Regions from separate parts of the Pseudomonas sp. LjRoot277 genome, predicted to be linked through region 3. Evidence: predicted binding sites of a transcription regulator. Region 3 holds the regulator's gene; each other region holds the start of a gene.

Region 1 (4,159 bases), 3.7 Mb from region 3:
GAACAACGATTCGTCGGACTTGCGACCGGTGACGATCACGTTGCCCTTGTACAGCTTCAGGCGCACAACGCCGTTCACGTGGGCCTGAGACGCATCAATCATCTGTTGCAGCATCAGACGCTCAGGGCTCCACCAGTAACCGGTGTAGATCAGGCTGGCGTATTTAGGCATCAGCTCGTCTTTGAGGTGAGCCACTTCGCGGTCCAGGGTGATCGATTCGATCGCACGGTGAGCGCGCAGCATAATGGTGCCGCCAGGGGTTTCGTAGCAGCCGCGGGACTTCATGCCCACGTAACGGTTCTCGACGATGTCGAGACGGCCGATACCGTGTTCGCCGCCGATACGGTTCAGGGTCGCCAGCACGGTGGCCGGGGTCATTTCGACGCCGTCCAGTGCGACGATATCGCCGTTGCGGTAGGTCAGTTCCAGGTATTGCGCTTTGTCAGGAGCCTTCTCCGGGGAGACGGTCCATTTCCACATGTCTTCTTCGTGCTCGGTCCAGGTGTCTTCCAGCACGCCGCCTTCATAGGAGATGTGCAGCAGGTTGGCATCCATCGAGTACGGGGATTTTTTCTTGCCGTGACGCTCGATCGGGATGTTGTGCTTATCAGCATAATCCATCAGCTTTTCACGGGAGAGCAGGTCCCATTCGCGCCACGGAGCAATCACTTTCACGCCTGGCTTCAAGGCGTAGGCGCCCAGTTCGAAACGAACCTGGTCGTTGCCCTTGCCGGTGGCACCGTGGGAAATGGCGTCAGCGCCGGTTTCGTTGGCGATTTCGATCAAGCGCTTGGCGATCAACGGACGAGCGATGGAGGTACCCAGCAGGTACTCGCCTTCGTAAACGGTGTTGGCGCGGAACATCGGGAAAACGAAATCGCGCACGAACTCTTCGCGCAAGTCGTCGATGTAGATCTCTTTCACGCCCATGGCCTGTGCCTTGGCGCGTGCAGGTTCGACCTCTTCGCCCTGACCCAGGTCAGCGGTGAAGGTCACGACTTCACAGTTATAAGTATCCTGCAGCCACTTGAGGATCACCGAAGTGTCCAGGCCGCCGGAATACGCCAGAACGACCTTGTTTACGTCCGCCATGCCATCACTCCACGGGGTTCTACGGAAAGCCGCCAAGTCTACCGCTCATGCAGGATAATTTACAGAGGCGCGACAGCTTATGACGACGAAGCGACAGATTATGTCGAGTGAGCGACGATAACAGCGGCTTCAGGAGGTCGACGCGGCGCTCGCCGATGCAGTGGCCTGAGGGGCCGCCTTTTCGGTGGGCGCAACGCGCGCGAGGTGCACATTGACCCGACGGTTCTTCGCCCGGTTGGCGGAATTGGTATTGGGCGCCAATGGATAACGCTCGCCGTGAAAGCGCACGGTGATCTGTGATTCCTGAACGCCGTTGGCCTTGAAGAACTCCATGACGGCCAGGGCCCGACGCCGCGACAGGTCACGATTGGTCAGGCGGTTGCCACTGTTGTCGGAGTGGCCATCGAGTTTGATGTGGTTGACCGTCGGGTCGGCCTTCATGAACTCCAGCATCACTTGCAATTGAGCCTTGGCCTGCGCGTCGAGATCGAGGCCTTCGCCGGGGAAGCCGATCTGCGATTGTTTAACCTGCTCGAAATTCTTCGGCAGCAACTTCGCCACACAGCCCTGATAATCGTTGAACGCCTTGCTGAACTTGACTGGCAACAGACGCACTTCCGACACCCGGCCATCGCCCGAGTAATGCCGAACGACCGGACTGCGACCATCCATCAGGCCACTGATCAAGCGGCCGGCCTGAACTTGCGAACTGTTGAACAACACATTGCCGCTGCCTATACGCACAGAGCCGAGGTTGATGTCGCCACGCCCCGGCTGCCAGGGCGCTGCGGCCGCCAACAAGGTCGCCGAACCGCCGCCGATCATCGAGTTATAGGCCTTCAGACGAAACGTCGCTTGCTCGCCAGCGCGACGCACGAACTCACCCGAACCGAAATCGGTGATCGGCTGAGTCAGGCGGCACTCGAACTTGTCCCCTTCGACCGTCCACTCGATGCTCTCCAGACGGGTCTGGAAAGTGAGCGCCATCGCAGGAAGGCTGGCAAACACGCTGAGCAAGGCTAAATAACGCTGGCGCACGGGAGGCTCCACTGGCTTCTACAACAAAAAGACCGACACACAGATGTTTACGGCATACCTGTTGGATATCGGAAGCTTCCAGCAAAACTTGATAGCGAGTGCCTGCAAGAGTCTTTTCCGGTAGCATTCCCCTCAGTTTGACCCGCCTGGAATCCCCTCATGTCCGACCGCCTGACCCTGCTGCGTCCCGACGACTGGCATATTCATCTTCGCGATGGTGCTGTGTTGCCCAATACAGTCGCGGATGTCGCGCGCACCTTTGGTCGCGCCATCATCATGCCCAACCTGGTACCTCCGGTGCGTAACACCGCTGAAGCCGACGGCTATCGCCAGCGGATTCTCGCTGCACGCCCGGCTGGCAGCCGCTTCGAACCGTTGATGGTGCTGTACCTGACCGACCGCACCCAGCCCGAAGAAATTCGCGAGGCCAAGGCCAGCGGTTTCATTCACGCCGCCAAGCTGTACCCGGCCGGCGCGACCACCAACTCGGACTCTGGTGTCACCAGCATCGACAAGATTTTCCCTGCACTCGAGGCCATGGCCGAAGTCGGGATGCCCTTGCTGGTTCACGGTGAAGTCACCCGTGGCGATGTCGACGTTTTCGATCGCGAAAAATTCTTCATCGATGAGCACATGCGTCGTGTGGTCGAGCGCTTCCCGACGCTCAAAGTGGTGTTCGAACACATCACCACCGCTGACGCCGTGCAGTTCGTCAACGAGGCTTCGGCCTATGTTGGCGCGACCATCACCGCGCATCACCTGCTGTACAACCGCAACCACATGCTGGTGGGCGGGATTCGGCCGCACTTCTATTGCCTGCCGATCCTCAAGCGCAACACCCATCAGGAAGCCCTGCTCGACGCCGCCACCAGCGGCAGCGACAGGTTCTTCCTCGGCACCGACTCGGCGCCCCATGCCCAGCACGCCAAAGAAGCCGCTTGCGGTTGTGCCGGTTGCTACACCGCTTATGCAGCGATCGAGATGTATGCCGAAGCCTTCGAACAGCGCAACGCGCTGGACAAGCTCGAAGCCTTCGCCAGCCTGAACGGCCCTCGTTTCTACGGCCTGCCGGTGAACACCGATCGCATCACCCTGGTCCGCGAAGAGTGGACCGCCCCAACCAGCCTGCCATTTGGCGAGCTGAACGTAATCCCGCTGCGCGCCGGTGAAAAACTGCGCTGGCGCCTGCTGGAGGAACACGCGTGAGTGAAGACCATTTCGACGACGAACAGGACGGTCAAGGCGGCGGAGGTGGTTCACGCCACCCGATGGCTGAGCGCTTCCGTGGATACCTGCCAGTCGTTGTCGACGTTGAAACCGGTGGTTTCAACTCTGCCACTGACGCCTTGCTGGAAATCGCCGCAACCACCATCGGCATGGACGAAAAAGGGTTTGTGTACCCCGACCACACCTACTTCTTTCGCGTAGAGCCTTTTGAAGGCGCGAACATCGAAGCGGCCGCCCTGGAATTTACCGGGATCAAACTCGATCACCCGCTGCGCATGGCAGTGAGTGAAGAAGCCGCGCTGACCGACATCTTCCGCGGCATCCGCAAGGCCCTGAAAGCCAACGGTTGCAAACGGGCGATTCTGGTCGGGCACAACAGCAGCTTCGATCTGGGTTTCCTCAACGCTGCTGTCGCGCGCCTGGACATGAAGCGTAACCCGTTTCATCCGTTCTCGAGCTTCGATACCGCGACCCTGGCCGGTCTGGCTTACGGCCAAACCGTACTGGCCAAGGCCTGTTCGGCAGCCGACATCGACTTCGACGGTCGTGAGGCCCACTCGGCTCGCTACGACACCGAGAAGACGGCCGAGTTGTTCTGCGGCATCGTCAATCGCTGGAAACAAATGGGCGGCTGGGAAGACTACAACGACTGATCGTTGGGTTTATCCCGCCCATAAAAAACCGGCCTCAACGGCCGGTTTTTTTATGCCTCAAACGTGCCTTACAGCGCAGCAGCGTGCTCGGTCAGGTAAGCCGCAACACCTTCGGTGGAAGCGGTCATGCCTTTGTCGCCTTTTTTCCA
Region 2 (4,159 bases), 4.6 Mb from region 3:
ACCGCCCCACCAGCATCTGCAGATGCGTCCCCAACCGTGCCAGTTCAACGCTGGAGGCCGCGGTTTCTTCACTGGCCGCCGAGGTTTGTTCGGACACGTCGCGCACGTTCAGCACGCTACGGTTGATCTCTTCAGCCACCGCGCTCTGTTGTTCTGCTGCGGCGGCGATCTGCTGATTCATCGACTGAATCGCCGAGACAGTGCGAGTAATGCTTTCCAGCGAGCCACCGGCGCGGCGGGTCAGTTCGACGCTGCTGTCGGTCAGGCTGCGGCTGTTGTCCATGATGATCGCGACTTGCTGGGTGCCGGTTTGCAGGCCGACGATCAGCTCTTCGATTTCTTCGGTGGACTTCTGGGTACGCTGGGCCAGGCTGCGGACTTCGTCGGCGACCACCGCAAAACCACGTCCGGCCTCACCGGCACGTGCGGCCTCAATCGCCGCGTTGAGCGCCAACAGGTTGGTTTGCTGGGCCACGGATTTGATCACGTCGAGTACGCTGCCGATCTTGTCGCTTTCACGTTTGAGATGACCCATGGCTTCGGTGGAGCTGCCGACTTCCTTGGCCAGGCGCTCGATCTGGGCGATGGCTTCGCCGACCACTTTGTCACCTTCGCGGGCCTGCTGGTCGGCGGCGACGGCGGCTTCGGACGCTTCTTCGGCGTTACGCGCGACTTCCTGCACGGTGGCGGTCATTTCGTTCATGGCGGTCGCCACTTGGTCGGTCTCGACCTTCTGGCTGTTGACCCCGGCGCTGGTCTGCTCGGTGACTGCCGACAGCTCTTCGGCGGCGCTGGCGATTTGCGTGACGCCGTCACTGATGCCGCCGATCAACTCGCGCAGGCCCAGGGTCATGCTTTGCATGGCGCGCTGTAGCTGACCGAGTTCGTCCTGACGTTCAGAGATAAGGTTTTGGGTCAGGTCGCCGGCAGCAACGCGCTCCGCCACTTTGAGAGTCTGGCTCAGGGGAATCACGATCTGGCGAGTGATGGCCCAGGCGGCAAGCATGCCGAAGGCGAGCGCCAGGACGGTGGCCAGCAGCAGCAGGTTTTTGGCGTGCGCGGCGTCGGTGTCTCGGACGATGGTTTGCGACACGGTGAGTTTTTTGCTGACATCGAGCAGGATGTCGCCTTGCGCGGCCATGCGTTTGAGCGCGGCAGCGCTGGCAACCTGAGAGTCACGGAACTGGCTGACGGCGGCGCGATAGGCCTTGAGCGAGTCAGTGGCCTGCTGCAGATTGGTGATGTGCTGTTCCGGCAGCTTGGAGGGCAGGCCTTCGAGGTTTTTCAATGCGTTGTCGATGGCGTCCAGAGCAGGTTGCTCGGCCTCGGTTTTACCGCTGTAGGTATAACCGCGAACCTGGAAGCGCGCTTGCTGGATCAGTTTGCTCAGGTCGATCACGCTGTTGAAATCGGCGACGCTGTCACCTTGCAGCATGGATTTTTCGACTTCGGCGACACGGGCCACGGCGTTGTCGGCGGTGGCGCCGAGTTTGCCGCGGGCATCTTCGCGGTGGGCGCCGGCCTGGGTCATGGCCGTGAAGGCTTGTTTGTACTCACTGACGGCGGCCAGTTGCTGGTCGATCATGGCCACGTCGGCCGGTTGTTCGATCAGCGTGCGCGCGGTTTTCAGGCCGGTATCGAGTTGGCCGAGCAGATCGTTGACCGCACCGGGGCCTTGTTCGCCACGACGCATTTCGTAATCCAGACGGGCCAGGCGCAGGTCTTTGGTCAGGTCATTGAGGCTGGCAATAAACCCCAGCTTATCGCCGCGACTCATCACACCGCTCAGGCCGGTCCAGCCGGTGAAGGTGATCAACAAGGTAAGCAGCAGCACCAGACCGAAGCCGACACCCAGTTTGCGATTGACGCTGACGTTCCCCAGTTTCTCGGCTAGCCATCGGTACATACTGCAACTCCCTCGAACCATTCGTTGGTTTTATGGGAACTGTATCGGCAGGCAGCCGGGAATCTGTAGGGGAGTAAACACTTGTGGCGAGGGAGCTTGCTCCCGCTTGGGCGCGAAGCGGCCACCGCTTTTTGCCAGCAAGATCGCATTCACCGGTTTTACGACTGCTTCGCAGCCGAGCGGGAGCAAGCTCCCTCGCCACAGGTAGGGTGTTTGACTTAAAAAAGCCGCGAAAGCAGCGCAGTGACGGCGGTTTCGACCCGCAGGATGCGGTCGCCGAGCTGCACCGGTTGCAGGCCGGATTTGCCCAGCAGTTCGATTTCGTAAGGAATCCAGCCACCTTCGGGGCCGATGGCCAGGGTTACCGGTTCGTCCAGGCCACGAGGGCAGGGCGGGTAGTTGCCGGGGTGGCCGACCAGGCCGAGGGTACCCTCGGTGATCGCCGGCAGACGGTCCTCGACGAACGGCTTGAAGCGCTTCTCGATGACGACTTCCGGCAGCACGCTGTCCCGGGCCTGTTCGAGGCCGAGGATCAACTGCTCGCGAATCGCCTCGGGCTCCAGGAACGGCGTTTGCCAGAAGCTCTTCTCGACGCGATAGCTGTTCACCAGAATGATCCGTGGCACACCCATGGCCGCCACGGTCTGAAACACTCTACGGAGCATTTTCGGTCGTGGCAGGGCCAACACCAGGGTCAGCGGCAGCTTGGCCGGTGGTGGCTGGTCGAGGGTGACGCGCAATTCGGCTTCATCGGCGTCCAGGCGCAGCAGTTCGGCCGACCCCATCAACCCGCCGATGCGCCCGACCCGCAGGCTGTCGCCGACAACGGAGCGGTGGACTTCCTGCATGTGCGTCAACCGGCGATCGCGCAGGATCGCCCGGTCGGCCGCAATGAAGTCGGCCTCTTCGAGAAGCAGCAGGTTCACGGTTGAGTCGCTGGCGGCTGGTCGTTGTGATCGTCGGCCGGCTGGTCGTCCGGGTGCTCGCCGCGCTTGCTGATCAGGCCGCCGAACAGGATGCCGATTTCAAACAGCAGCCACATCGGTACGGCCAACAGTGTCTGCGAGAAGATGTCCGGTGGCGTCAGGATCATGCCGACCACGAAGCAACCGATGACTACGTACGGGCGGATTTTCTTCAGGTAAGCGACGTTGACCACGCCGATCCATACCAGCAGCACCACGGCCACAGGGATCTCGAACGCTACGCCGAAGGCGAAGAACAGCGTCATGACGAAGTCGAGGTAGCTGCTGATGTCGGTCATCATCTCCACGCCGGCCGGGGTGGCGGCGGCGAAGAATTTGAAGATCAGCGGGAATACCAGGTAATAGGCGAATGCCATGCCGGTATAGAACAGCAGGATGCTCGACACCAGCAGCGGCACCGCAATGCGCTTCTCATGCTTGTACAGGCCTGGCGCAATGAAGCCCCAGATCTGATGCAGGATCACCGGGATCGCCAGGAACAGCGACACCATCATGGTCAGCTTCAGTGGCGTCAGGAACGGCGACGACACATCGGTGGCGATCATCGTCGCGCCCACGGGCAGGTACTGACGCAGCGGCGTGGAGACGAAGGTGTAGATCTGCTGGGTGAAGGCAAACAACCCGGCGAAGATGATAAAGATCGCCGCTACACAACGCAGCAGGCGGGTACGCAACTCGGTGAGGTGCGAAACCAGCGGCATGTGCTGGTCATTTTCGGGGAGATCGCTCATGAGACTCGCGGCGGCAAAGTGGTGTCGTGAGGAGCCGGCGTTGTCGGCGCGGCGGCAGGAGCAACAGGTTCTACGGTCGCGACAACCGGCGCCGGTTCAACAGCTTTCACCGTTTCCGTCGGTGCCGGGGCAGGTGTGGCGTCTGCAGTCGGAGCATGAATCGTCTGCTCCGCCACAGGCTCAACCGGCTGAACCGGTGTGGCCTCTTGCTGAGTCGGCGTGAAAATCTTCCGCGCCTCCTGCTCCAGCGACAGAATGTGCTCGTTGTGCAGCTGCCGACGAATCTCGTCGGCACCGATTTCACGTTCAACTTCCTGTTTGATCGCGTTGAAGCTGCGCTTCAGACGGCCGACCCACAGGCCGGCGGTGCGCGCAGCACCCGGCAGACGCTCGGGCCCCAGCACCAGCAAGGCTACGAGGCCGACGAGCAGCAGTTCAGAGAAGCTGATACCAAACATTAGTCAGTGCTCACACGTCTTTGCGGATCGGCTCTTCGACTTTTTGCGCCTGCACGTCGATGGTGTGCGGCTGGTTCA
Region 3 (4,159 bases):
CCTTTTACAGTGTGAAAACCGCGAAAAATTGCATTGAGCAAGTCCGCATCATCAGGTCGGCTTTCAAGCTCGACCAGCTGTTCGGACAGTTGCTCTAGAATCTCGCCGGCCTCAACCAGGAAATCCTGAAGGATCTCTTCATCGGCGCCGAAGCTCATTAAGGGGGTGCTCCTAAAGGTCTAAAAACCTAAAAACCTAAAATCCAAGACTGGATAGCAAATCGTCCACATCGTCCTGACCGGACACAACGTCTTCTCTTTTATCGGCATGAATCTGCGGACCTTCACCCTGAGAGAGATGTTTTTGCGGATCTTTTTCTGCAAGCATCGCTTCACGGTCATGTTCGATGCCCGCAAAGCGGTCCACATGACTGGCCATAAGCACGAGCTTGAGCAGGTTGCTTTCAACTTCGGTGACCAATTGGGTCACACGCTTGATCACCTGACCGGTGAGGTCCTGGTAATCCTGAGCGAGCAGAATGTCGTTGAGGTTGCTCGACACAACGCGATTGTCTTCGCTGCTGCGTGTCAGGAAACCGTCGACTCGCCGGGCCAGCTCGCGGAACTCTTCAGCCCCGACTTCGCGGCGCATGAACCGTCCCCAGTCGTTGCTCAAGGCCTGGGCTTCGTTGCTCAGGCCGTTGACCAGCGGCGTGGCGTTTTCCACCAGGTCCATGGTGCGGTTGGCAGCCGCCTCGGTCAGCTTGACCACATAACCCAGACGCTCGGTGGCATCCGTGATCTGCGAGACTTCCTCGGCTTGCGGCATGTGCGGGTCAATCTGGAAATTGACGATCGCGCTATGCAGCTCGCGAGTGAGCTTGCCCACTTCCTGATACAGGCCACGGTCACGGGTCTGATTGAGCTCATGGATCAGTTGCACAGCGTCGCCGAACCTGCCTTTTTCAAGGCTTTCGACCAGTTCGACCGCGTGTTTTTTCAGAGTCGATTCGAAATCGCCCTGTGAAGACTCGTTATGCTCCATAGCTCCCCCGTGGCGCAGTGGCTTCGCACATCAACCGATGCGTTCGAAAATCTTCTCGATTTTTTCTTTTAACGCCTGGGCCGTGAAGGGCTTGACCACATAGCCGTTAACTCCGGCCTGGGCTGCCTCGATGATTTGCTCGCGCTTGGCTTCAGCGGTCACCATCAGCACCGGCAGGTGCTTGAGCTTTTCATCGGCACGCACGTGGCGCAGCAGGTCGATACCGGTCATGCCAGGCATGTTCCAGTCTGTTACCAGAAAGTCGATGCTGCCGCTGTTGAGAACCGGAATGGCAGTAGTGCCATCGTCGGCCTCGACCGTGTTGGTGAACCCAAGGTCACGCAACAGGTTTTTAATGATCCGCCGCATCGTTGAGAAGTCATCAACGATGAGGATTTTCATGTTCTTGTCCAATTCGACCTCCAAGCAGTCTTAAACGCGCCCAGCACCTGGACGCGCCATTTCAATCAATCCGGCAAAGCACTCAATGACTGTCTGGAGCACAACAGATCGGGACCGGTACGGTTCAACACCCCACCAGCCGCGTTCGCAGTGTCCCCACACTGCCTTCAGCGCGCTCGCCACTCCCCCAAACGCCCCCGCAAACGGGCCGCGCACTGGCTGTGTAACTGGCTGACCCGAGATTCGCTGACCCCCAGGACCTCACCGATTTCCTTGAGATTCAACTCTTCGTCGTAGTACAGCGCCAACACCAGTCGCTCACGCTCCGGCAAATTGGCAATCGCGTCCGCCAGCGCCGCCTGGAAGCGTTCATCTTCCAGATCGCGTGACGGCTCGAGATGAGCACTGGCGCCATCCTCGTGCAGCCCTTCGTGTTCGCCGTCCTGCAACAGATCGTCGAAACTGAATAACCGGCTGCCCAGGGTGTCGTTCAAAATCCCGTAATAATCGTCGAGACTCAATTGGAGTTCGGCCGCAACCTCGTGATCTTTAGCGTCACGACCGGTTTTAGCTTCAATCGAGCGAATGGCGTCGCTGACCATCCGGGTATTGCGGTGGACCGAACGTGGCGCCCAGTCCCCCTTGCGTACTTCATCGAGCATCGCGCCACGGATTCGAATGCCCGCGTACGTCTCGAAACTCGCGCCTTTGCTGGCGTCGTATTTGGTCGACACTTCAAGCAGGCCGATCATCCCGGCCTGGATCAGGTCTTCGACCTGGACACTGGCCGGCAGACGCGCCAGCAAGTGGTAGGCAATGCGTTTAACCAGTGGCGCGTAACGCTCGATCAGCTCGTACTGCGCGTCACGTGCCGAATTCTTGTAGAGGTTGTAGCCACTGGCTGTCATAGCACCGGTCCTGCGGTTTGTTGCACGAGGCGCTCGACGAAAAACTCCAGGTGCCCACGCGGGTTGGCAGGTAGCGGCCAGGTATCGACCTTCTGTGCAATGGCTTTGAACGCCAGTGAGCACTTGGACCGCGGGAAGGCTTCGTAGACGGCGCGCTGCTTCTGCACAGCCTTGCGCACACTTTCGTCGTAAGGCACCGCGCCGACGTATTGTAAGGCGACGTCAAGGAAGCGATCCGTGACCTTGGTCAACTTGGCGAACAGGTTGCGCCCTTCCTGCGGGCTCTGGGCCATGTTGGCCAGGACGCGGAAACGGTTCATGCCGTAATCGCGGTTCAGCAGTTTGATCAGTGCGTAGGCATCGGTGATCGAGGTCGGTTCGTCGCAGACCACCAGCAAGACTTCCTGCGCTGCGCGAACGAAACTGACTACCGAGTCCCCAATGCCCGCAGCGGTGTCGATCACTAGCACGTCGAGGTTGTCGCCGATATCGCTGAACGCCTGGATCAGGCCGGCGTGTTGGGCCGGACTTAAATGAACCATGCTCTGTGTGCCGGACGCGGCCGGGACGATGCGAATGCCGCCAGGGCCCTGCAACAGTACGTCGCGCAGCTCGCAGCGGCCTTCGATCACGTCGGCCAAAGTACGTTTGGGTGTCAGTCCCAGCAGGACGTCGACGTTCGCCAGCCCCAGATCAGCGTCCAGCAGCATGACGCGCCGGCCGAGCTCAGCTAGAGCCAGGGACAAGTTCACTGACACGTTAGTCTTCCCGACGCCACCTTTGCCGCCGGTCACCGCGATCACCTGTACGGGATGCATGCTGCCCATGAATTTTCTTTACCTTGTCTTACTTAGACGGAGGCCACATTACTGGCTGCGCGTTCAACAACTGAACAATGCATGGCAGACCATCGATGTAGGTACAAAAACTGTTCATTAATACCTCAGCCAACCTGCTTGGTCGGGCTGTGGTAAATATCAGCGAACATGTCAGCCATGGCTTCTTCGCTGGGTTCTTCTTGCATTTGCACGCTTACGGCGCGACTGACCAACTGATGACGACGCGGTAGATGCAAATCATCCGGAATCCGCGGGCCATCGGTCAGGTAGGCCACCGGCAATTCATGACTGATGGCCAGGCTCAACACCTCGCCCAGACTTGCCGTTTCATCCAGTTTAGTCAGGATGCAGCCAGCGAGCCCACAACGCTTGTAACTGTGATAAGCGGCCGTTAGAACCTGTTTCTGGCTGGTGGTTGCCAAAACCAGGTAATTTTTTGATTTGATGCCACGACCGGCCAGGCTTTCGAGCTGCATGCGCAGTGCCGGATCGCTGGCCTGAAGGCCCGCGGTATCGATCAGCACCACGCGTTTGCGCAGCAAAGGCTCCAGCGCCTGCACCAGCGATTGGCCCGGATCGACATGCGTCACCGACACATTGAGGATCCGGCCCAACGTCTTGAGTTGTTCCTGAGCACCAATACGGTAGCTGTCCATGCTGACCAGCGCGATATTTTGCGCGCCGTACTTGAGCACGTAACGGGCCGCGAGTTTGGCCAGGGTGGTGGTCTTGCCCATGCCGGCAGGGCCGACCATGGCAATCACGCCGCCCTCTTCCAGAGGCTCGACTTCCGGTGTGGCGATCATCCGCGCCAGATGTGCCAGCAACATGCGCCAGGCCTGACGAGGTTCTTCAATATCGGTAATCAGCGCCAGCAAATCGCGCGACAACGGGCCGGACAGGCCGATGCGTTGCAGGCGACGCCAAAGATTGGCCTGGGCCGGACGGCTGCCTTGCAGCTGATTCCAGGCCAGGGAGCCGAGTTGCACTTCCATCAGTTCGCGCAGGCTGTTGAGTTCGAAACGC

The links. Region 3 encodes FliA, which starts transcription of late flagellar genes. Its sites were predicted from a motif close to CTAAAGTTTNNNNNNNNNNNGCCGNTAA; they were not measured.
Region 1: the regulator FliA is predicted to act here: its motif matches at 2,196-2,223, upstream of ACSQ87_RS25930 (flagellar protein MotY).
Region 2: the regulator FliA is predicted to act here: its motif matches at 1,948-1,975, upstream of ACSQ87_RS29700 (methyl-accepting chemotaxis protein).

The regions. Positions count from the first base shown of each region.
Region 1 covers NZ_CAXURI020000001.1:5,542,227-5,546,385, forward strand. The annotation lists gene ACSQ87_RS25925 (argininosuccinate synthase) at 1-1,092, opposite strand, end outside; gene ACSQ87_RS25930 (flagellar protein MotY) at 1,222-2,130, opposite strand; gene pyrC (dihydroorotase) at 2,290-3,336, shown strand; gene rnt (ribonuclease T) at 3,333-4,010, shown strand; gene ACSQ87_RS25945 (peroxiredoxin) at 4,079-4,159, opposite strand, start outside.
Region 2 covers NZ_CAXURI020000001.1:6,419,759-6,423,917, reverse strand. The annotation lists gene ACSQ87_RS29700 (methyl-accepting chemotaxis protein) at 1-1,906, opposite strand, end outside; gene ACSQ87_RS29695 (16S rRNA (uracil(1498)-N(3))-methyltransferase) at 2,125-2,832, opposite strand; gene tatC (twin-arginine translocase subunit TatC) at 2,829-3,623, opposite strand; gene tatB (Sec-independent protein translocase protein TatB) at 3,620-4,081, opposite strand; gene ACSQ87_RS29680 (twin-arginine translocase TatA/TatE family subunit) at 4,092-4,159, opposite strand, start outside.
Region 3 covers NZ_CAXURI020000001.1:1,868,522-1,872,680, reverse strand. The annotation lists gene ACSQ87_RS08920 (chemotaxis protein CheA) at 1-158, opposite strand, end outside; gene ACSQ87_RS08915 (protein phosphatase CheZ) at 196-984, opposite strand; gene ACSQ87_RS08910 (chemotaxis response regulator CheY) at 1,015-1,386, opposite strand; gene fliA (RNA polymerase sigma factor FliA) at 1,554-2,294, opposite strand; gene fleN (flagellar synthesis regulator FleN) at 2,291-3,121, opposite strand; gene flhF (flagellar biosynthesis protein FlhF) at 3,238-4,159, opposite strand, start outside.